2 regions of the Sulfitobacter sp. 1A12779 genome follow, and region 1 is predicted to be linked to the other one. Evidence: riboswitches for the same ligand, from Rfam matches in the RefSeq annotation. Region 1 holds a riboswitch; the other holds the start of a gene.

Region 1 (4,324 bases):
AACGGGCAGCGCGGATTTGCGCGAGACCGAGGTCCAAGAGCCAAAGATGACATCCACCTCCGAGACGGTGAGAAGCTCACGCGCCTTTTCGGCGAACAGGGGCCAGTCGGAAGCCGGGTCGACGACGACCGCTTCGATCTCACATCCCAGCAAGCCGCCCGCGGCGTTCTGCTGCGCAATCAAAAGCTCCATCGTGTCTTTCAATGTCGTCTCAGAAATGGCCATCGTCCCCGAGAGGGAGTGCAGCACGCCAACCTTGATCGGATCGTCGCAGGCCGCAGCGGCGGCTGATCCTGCGAGCAGAAGGGCAGCGGTCGCCGTGACTGTGCGTTTGGTGGAAAATTTCATGACGGTATCCCCGTTTGGTGTGCGGAAAAGCAAAGACGCGATGATGCCTCTTCCACACAGCGTTTATTGTTATCGCGCGCGGATGCCCCCCTTGCCGGACAACTCCCTTGGCGCCGCCCCATAGCGAGGCCCCTGCAGCCTCAATTTCAGGGCGCGTTGCAACAAGCCCTAACCCAAGGTCGCTTTCTGCGGCGCAGCGACAACGCCCTTCGATTGGGCAATTTGAGGTGGAGCTGCCAAAATTTGGGCGCTGAGCGCATGGATTTGGCACGCGCGGGGCATCGGCCTACGGGTTGCACCACATATTGTGATGTTATAACGTTACCCAGATTATCCATAGCAGAGCCCGCAAACCATGCCCGCCACCGACAAACGTATCCCCGTCACCCTGCTGACCGGCTTCCTCGGCGCAGGGAAAACCACGCTGCTCAACCACATCGTCGCAAGCGAAGAGGCCCCCAAAATCGCAGTCGTCGTGAACGAATTCGGCGAGGCCGGGCTTGACCACGACCTGATCGAAACCGCCGACGAAGAGGTCATTCTCATGCAATCGGGCTGCCTGTGTTGCTCGATCAGGGGGGATTTGTCGCGGACGCTGCAAGACCTCAAGCGCCGCAGGCAGACGTGGCGCGTGCAATTCGACCGCGTTGTAATCGAGACGACGGGGCTGGCCGACCCCGGCCCCATTCTCCAGACCTTCTCGGCCGATCCCTATCTGGCCCGCAAATTCCGCGTGGACGGGGTTGTGACAGTCGTCGATGCCGCGAATGGGCCGGACACGCTGGATCAGCAGTTCGAAGCCGTCTCGCAGGTGGCGATGGCAGACCTGCTGGTGCTCAGCAAATCCGACTTGGTGACCCAGCAAGCGCTTGCCGCCTTTGAAGGCAGGCTGCGCGACCTCAACCAAACGGCGCGCATCATCAAGGCCGAACGCGGACTTATCCCGATTGCATCGCTCTGGGGGCTCAGCGGTATGCGGCGGGCGGTTGATGCGGGCAACGTTATGGAATGGCTCACGCCCGTCGAGAAGTCCGATCCGCTCGACAACCTCTCGGGCTTCGCCGCGCCCACGGCATCCGCCCCCATGATGCAAACCCACCAACATGATGCGCGGATCGGGTCGGCCTCCATCGTTCTAGACGCACCGATCCCGGCCGAGGCTTTCGACCTTTGGCTCGACACGCTGGTCAGGCTGCGCGGGTCCGATCTTTTGCGGGTCAAAGGCATTGTGCATCTGGAAGACGTCCCCACCCCCTTCGTCTTTCACGGCGTGCAGCATCTTTTCGACCCGCCCGTCCCCTTGCGCGACTGGCCAAAGGACGACCAGCAGTCCCGCATTGTCGTCATCGCCCGCGACATGACCAACCCCGAACTGAACCGGAGCCTCGATATGCTGCGCGCCCGGCGCGATGGGCCTGGGCGACAGGCGGGATAGCAGCTTGACCCGGCATGGCTCTTCGGCCACAGATTATGGCGATGGTTTCCAGCCGCCGCAGCGGCGTCTGGGATGAAAAGGGAATACGGTAAGGCAAGCAGCGCGCGCCGAAACCGTAACTGCCCCCGCAACTGTGAGCGGTGAGTGACCCCGACAAAAACCACTGAGCTTAAGGCTTGGGAAGGTTCGGGCGAGCGTCGATCCGCGAGTCAGGAGACCTGCCATCACCGGCACCGAGAGGGGCCGCAATTGCAACTCAACCCAGACGGGGTGTCTGGTTAGGAGAACATGATGGCGACAGGAAAACTCCCCTGCTGTAGAACATGGCTGCTCGATCCCCCGCGCGTTCGCGGAGGGCGACATGGATACGCATCAAAACCACAGGATTACGGTTTGCACCTCATGCAAACACAAAGGCACGGATTGCCGCCCGGGCTTTGACCTGATCCAGAGGCTGAGCGCCGCAATCGCGGCAGCCGGCGCGGCGATCCCCGAGGATTTCGAGGTCGCGGGCGTGGCCTGTATGGCGGGCTGCGACCGCCCCTGCACGGTGGCCTATCACGCCAGCGCAAAGGCGACCTACCTCTTTGGTGATATCGACCCTGACGAAGACATCGATGACCTTGTGGCCTTCGCCCGGCACTATGCCACATTGAATGACGGCTGGTGCTCTTCGCTGGACCGCCCCGGCAAACTGCGCAAATCCACCCTTGCGCGGGTGCCCGCAGCGATGATCGAGCTGAAACCCAGCCACCTGCGCGCCTCATGAGGGCCGCCGATCTTGCGGTAAAGGATGTAAGCTGGGCGCCGGGAAAATCGGGTCAGCCCGTTCTGCACCCTACGTCCTTTAACGTCGCAGCGGGTGGCGTTCTGGGCGTGCTGGGGCCGAATGGCGCGGGCAAATCCACCCTCTTGCGCCTGCTCTACCGTTTTCAACCGCCCCAGACGGGGTCGATCCATGTGGGCGGGCAGAATATCTGGTCCCTCTCCGCCCGTGCCGCCGCGCGGCGCATCGCCGCCGTCTTGCAAGAACAGACGCCGTCTTTTGGGCTAACGGTCTTGGAGATCGTCCGCCTTGGCCGCACGCCTCATCGCGCGGCGTTTTCGTCATCAAGCCGGAAAGATGAGCAGATCATCGATCGCGTCTTGGACCGGCTCAGCCTGCGCCCCCTCGCCGACCGCGATGTCGGCACCCTTTCGGGCGGGGAAAGGCAGCGCGTCATGGTCGCCCGCGCCTTGGCGCAGGAGCCGCAGGTCTTGGTCCTGGATGAGCCGACCAACCACCTCGATATACGCCACCAGCTTGAAATCGTGTCCCTGATCCGCGGTTTGAACATGACCATCGTCGTCTCGCTTCATGATCTCAATATGGCCGATGGCATCTGTGACGAGGTGCTGGTGCTGAAAGACGGCTATCCGCAGGGCTTCGGCCCGCCAAATACGGTTCTGACCGATGATCTCGTCTCAAAAACATTTCGCGTCGACGCGCAGCGCGAGCGGCTCACCCCCAGCGGCGCGGCGCGTTTCTTTTTTGCCCTTCCAGATTGAAACGGAAAACTCTTATGAAACTGATGCTCACCACCCTCGCCGCCCTGATGATCGCCGGATCGGCCTTCGCCCAGACCACCGTGCAAAGCTGTGACCGCGAAGTCACCTTCGATCACCCGCCCCAAGCTGCGGTCGCCAATGACGTGAACCTGCTTGAGATGATGCTCGCGCTTGGCCTTGCAGACCGCATGGTGGGCTATACCGGCATCTCGGGCTGGAACAAACTGGACCAAGAGATGACAGCAGGTGTCGCGGCGCTGCCGGAACTGTCGTCGAAATACCCCTCGCGGGAGGTGCTGATCGGGGCGGATGCCGACTTCTTCTTTGCCGGTTGGAACTACGGCATGAAGGTCGGCGGCGAGGTGACGCCGGAAACGCTCGCCCCCTTCGGCATTCAAGTCTACGAACTCACCGAAAGCTGCATCCATATCGGTCAAAAGGCCCCATCCGCGATGGAGGATATGTATAACGATCTGCGCAATCTCGGCACGATCTTCGACGTCTCCGATCGCGCCAAGCGCTTGATCGAAGGCTACCAAGCCGAACTCGACGCATTCCTAGCAGCGCTGCCCCCGCTTGAGACCGCCCCCCGGGTCTTTGTCTATGACAGCGGCGAAGATGTGCCCTTCACCTCCGGGGCCTATGCCATGCCGAACGCCTTGATCGAGGCCGCAGGCGGCACGAACATCATGAACGACCTTGAGAAAAGCTGGGCCACCGTCGGTTGGGAGGCCGTGGTCGCGCGCGACCCCGAAGTCATCGTGATCGTCAATTACGGCGAAGTCACCGCCGATCAAAAGCGCGCTTTCATGATGGAGAACCCCGCCTTCGCCGACATCGATGCCGTGCGCAACGACCGTTTCGTCGTGCTGGAATATGTCGAGGCCACACCCGGCCCGCGCAACATCGAAGCGGTCAAAACCCTCGCCACCGCGTTTCGGGGGCAGTGAGCATTCATGACGTTTAAACCGCGATCGATAGCGCCTCGGAAAC
Region 2 (4,324 bases), on a different contig from region 1:
GCCGACCTGATCATCCGCAAGGGCTACAACCCCGACATCGACAGCTATTCGGCGTTTTTCGAGAATGACCATCGTACGCCCACGGGGCTCGAAGGCTACCTGCGCACGCGTGGGATCGAGCGGCTGACCATGGTGGGGCTGGCGCTGGATTTCTGCGTAAACTTCTCGGCTGTGGACGCGGCGAAGCTGGGGTTCAAGGTCGATGTGCGCGAAGACCTGTGCCGGGCGATTGATCTGGACGGATCGCTTGCCAAGGCCCGCGAAGGCATGCGCGCGGCGGGAGTGACGCTGGCCTGATCCGCCGCTTTCCCCTTGCCCATCTGTCCGCCCCATTGGCATGAAGGGGCACGCAATAAGGAACCTCCCATGGTCGACATCGCCACCCGCGTCTATAACCACAAGTGGAAAATCGACCCCATCGTGCGGTCGCTGATCGACACGGATTTCTATAAGCTCTTGATGTGCCAGTCGGTGTTCCGCAACAAACCGGACACGCAGGTCACCTTTAGTCTGATCAACCGCTCCACCCATATCCCGCTGGCCAAGCTGATCGACGAGGGGGAGTTGCGCGAGCAACTCGATCACATCCGCTCGCTCAGCCTAAGCCGGGGGGAGAGCACATGGCTGCGCGGCAATACCTTCTACGGCAAGCGCCAGATGTTCCGCCCCGATTTCATGGAGTGGTTCGAGGGCATGCGCCTGCCGCCCTATCATCTGGAGCGGAAGGGCGATCAGTATGAGCTGACCTTTGAGGGCAAGTGGCATGAGGTCATGCTTTGGGAAATTCCCGCGCTGGCGGTGCTGATGGAGCTGCGCAGCCGCGCCGCGCTCGACCCGATGGGTAAGTTCGAGCTTCAGGTGCTTTACGCCCGCGCCATGACCCGCGTTTGGGAAAAGATCGAAGCGCTGCGCGAGGTCGACAATCTTTCGATCGCGGATTTCGGCACCCGGCGGCGGCATTCCTACCTCTGGCAGGATTGGTGCGTGCAGGCGATGCATGAGGGGCTGGGCGATGCCTTTACCGGCACCTCCAACTGTCGCATCGCCATGATGCGCGAGCTTGAGGCGATTGGCACCAATGCCCATGAATTGCCCATGGTCTATGCCGCTTTGGCCGAGGATGACGCCGCCCTTGCCCGTGCGCCCTATGACGTGCTGTCGGATTGGCATGATGAGCATGAGGGCAATCTGCGGATCATCCTGCCCGATACCTACGGCACTAAGGGTTTTCTCGATCATGCGCCGGATTGGCTGGCGGGCTGGACCGGCATCCGCGTCGACAGCGGCGATCCGGCCACGGCGGCGCAGACGGCCATCGACTGGTGGCACGCCCGTGGCGAGGACCCGACGACCAAGCGGGTGATCTTCAGCGATGGGCTGGATGTGGACAAGATCAAGGAGTTGCACGCGCAGTTTGCGGGCAAGGCCAAGGTTTCTTTCGGTTGGGGGACGTTGCTGACCAATGACTTCCGCGGGCTGGTGCCGAATGATGCGCTGGCGCCCTTTAGTTTGGTCTGCAAAGCGGTCAGCGCCAATGGGCGGCCCACGGTCAAACTCTCAGACAACCCGAACAAGGCGATGGGTCCGGCGGATGAAATCGCGCGTTACAAGCGTGTTTTCGGGGTCGGAGAGCAGGCCGCGCAGCAGGTGATCGTCTGACGGTCAGCCTTCGCCAAGGGCAGCCACGGGGAACTCCGCCGTGGCAATCAACCCTTCGGGCTGCCAATCGTAGTGCAGGGTGCCGCCGACCGCGCGTGTCAAGGACTGGATGATCCGCGAGCCGCTGTTGCGCGGAGATTTGATAACCTTCGGCCCGCCTGTTTCGCGCCAGACAAACCGCAGGCGGGCAGGCTCCTGAAGGATGGTGATATCGAGCATTACCCGCCCGGTATCGGAACTGAGCGAGCCGTGTTTCACCGCATTCGTCGCCAGTTCGTGCAAGGCCAGCGTCAGGGGCGAAACGAGGCGGTGCGAGATCAGCGGATTCGCCCCGGTGAGGTTGATCTGATCCTCGGTGGCCGAGGTATAGGCCCGCATGATCGGCCCCATCAGCGTCTCGAAATCCACCTCATGCTGGTCGCTACGGCCAATCGTGTCGAAATGCGCCGCGCCCAAGGCGGCCAGCCGCTCGATCACCTTGTCGGCAAAGGCCGCCGGGGTCGGCTCCTCGCGAGCGGTCAGGCGGACCATGGCGGTCATGACGTTGACGATATTGCGCAGCCGGTGCAGCAATTCGTCATCGGCCAATTGCCGGTGCTCCCGCTCCACCCGGCGGCGTTCGGAAACGTCGAGTTGCGAGCCGAAGAAGTAGACCAGATTGCCATCATCGTCATTGATCGGCCCCAGTTGTAGGGCGTTCAGGAAGCGGCTGCCATCCTTGCGGTAGTTCACGATCTCAACCGTATCGACCCGGCGCGCCAGTAGGATTTCGCGCACCGCATCGACGCTTTCGCGCGTGGTTTCCGGACCTTGCAGGAAACGGCAGTTCTGGCCCACGATCTCATCCAAGCCATAGCCGGTGAGATCGGTAAAAGCGTCATTCACATAGACGATGGGATTGTCCGGCAGGGTCGGGTCGGTGATGCACAGCGGCAGGCGGGCATAGCGCACGACCTTGCCTAGAACGTCTTCGGTCAGGGTCTGCCGAGCGTCGGAGACCGTGTTGTCGTTCATGAATTCCTGCCCTTCGATCGAAACTGGCCGTCAATGTGCCCTGCACGTGGCTTTTGGGTCAACCCGCATACTGGGGGTTGGGCCAGATTTATCTACTAAATGCTGTATGCGCCATACGGTTCCGCGAGGTTCGATAAATGCGGCTTGTCAGGAAGGGCCGAAAATGCGTAATTGAGGGCGCTTGGTGTCCCGAAAAGCGCCTTTGAGTGTGGGACCGAAAAGGGAATTCAGTAAGGGGTCGCCCGACCCTGAAGCCGAAGCCGCCCCCGCGACTGTAAGCGGTAAGCCAATGCCCCTCGTGCCACTTGTCCTTTCGGACGGGGAAGGCGGGCAAAGGCCACGACCCGCGAGCCAGGAGACCTGCCAGGCAAATGAAACGCTAGATGCCGTCGGGTGTGACGGTAAGGAGATTGAAGATGACGACGATGATTAAGACCGCCGGTGCCACGCGCAGCAAACTCGTACCGGCGCTGTTTGCTGCCTTATTGGGTGTGGCTCTGATGGCGCTGACCGGCCATGTGCAGGCCGCAGCACTGCATGATGCCGCCCATGACGTGCGCCACGCGACAGGCTTTCCCTGCCACTAAGCGCCGCGTTCGGTATCACAGGGGTCCGGGCTGCCATGCCGCAGTCCGGCTGTCTGTGATTCTGGTTTTCTTTCCATGCCCGCCTCTTGCCGTTTTGCCTGCCTCCGCCCTTGACCGTGTGGGCAGGTCTTTGGCGCATCTTGAGGCTGGCTGATGGCTCGGCCCGCACTTGGCGCGGCGCCGGGTGTCATTTCGCACCCAAGGATCATTGCGATGTTTTCACGTTTTCTGACTTCCGCCCTGTTTGCCGGGGCCTCTGCCGGCCTGCTGACCGGCTTGCTGCAACTCTATTTCGTGCAGCCCGTGCTGCTTCATGCCGAGCTTTATGAGACCGGCGCGCTGGTGCATTTCGGGGCCGACCCCGTCAGCGCGCACCCCGATTTGCCCGGTTTCGATGCCGCCCGCGATGGGCTGAGCCTGATTTTCACCATGTTGACCTATACCGCCTATGCGCTGATCCTTCTGGCCGCGATGAGCCTTGGCGAAGAGCGCGGCGCGGTGATCGATGGCCGTTGGGGCATCCTTTGGGGTGTCGCCGGGTTCGTGGCCTTCCACCTCGCGCCGGGGTTCAGCCTTGCGCCCGAAGTGCCCGGCGTTGCCGCCGCAGACATCACCGCGCGGCAGATCTGGTGGTTCGCCACCGCCGGGGCGGCGCTGGTGGCGCTTTGGCTGCTGGCCTTTGGCAAGGGTTGGGGCGCATGGATCGGGGCGGCGGTTCTGCTGATGGCCCCCCATGTCATCGGCGCGCCCGAGCCCGAGAGCTTCAGCGGCCCGGTGCCGACCGAGATCGGCGCGCTTTTCGCCGCCCGTGCGCTTGGCATCGGCTTGGCCGCATGGGTGTTGCTGGGCAGTTTCGCCGGGTTCTTTTGGCAACGTGAAGGCGCTCAGAGCGCCTGAGGGAGGTCGAAATGGATAGATCACTGGCGCTATTTGCCATTGGATTGGTCTTTGGCGGTGGCATTGGTTTTGCCATCGCCGCAAGCAACGGCGTGACCTTCGACGGCCATGACCACGGCGACCCTGCCGCCCATGGCGGCGGCGGGCATGTGGCCATGGATCACGGT

Evidence for each region. A riboswitch is a leader RNA that binds a small molecule or an ion and turns the genes downstream of it on or off. The one in region 1 is predicted to bind cobalamin.
Region 2: linked by a shared signal. The riboswitch ahead of ACGYLQ_RS01475 (CbtB-domain containing protein) and the one ahead of ACGYLQ_RS14560 (DUF1636 family protein) in region 1 are both predicted to bind cobalamin.

What each region holds. Positions count from the first base shown of each region.
Region 1 covers NZ_JBIFFU010000012.1:94,781-99,104, forward strand. The annotation lists gene urtA (urea ABC transporter substrate-binding protein) at 1-348, opposite strand, end outside; gene ACGYLQ_RS14555 (CobW family GTP-binding protein) at 704-1,783, shown strand; cobalamin riboswitch at 1,809-2,024, shown strand; gene ACGYLQ_RS14560 (DUF1636 family protein) at 2,145-2,552, shown strand; gene ACGYLQ_RS14565 (ABC transporter ATP-binding protein) at 2,549-3,331, shown strand; gene ACGYLQ_RS14570 (ABC transporter substrate-binding protein) at 3,346-4,281, shown strand.
Region 2 covers NZ_JBIFFU010000001.1:303,719-308,042, forward strand. The annotation lists gene pncA (bifunctional nicotinamidase/pyrazinamidase) at 1-297, shown strand, start outside; gene pncB (nicotinate phosphoribosyltransferase) at 367-1,659, shown strand; gene ACGYLQ_RS01470 (PAS domain-containing protein) at 1,663-2,673, opposite strand; cobalamin riboswitch at 2,839-3,056, shown strand; gene ACGYLQ_RS01475 (CbtB-domain containing protein) at 3,090-3,260, shown strand; gene ACGYLQ_RS01480 (CbtA family protein) at 3,474-4,157, shown strand; gene ACGYLQ_RS01485 (hypothetical protein) at 4,169-4,324, shown strand, end outside.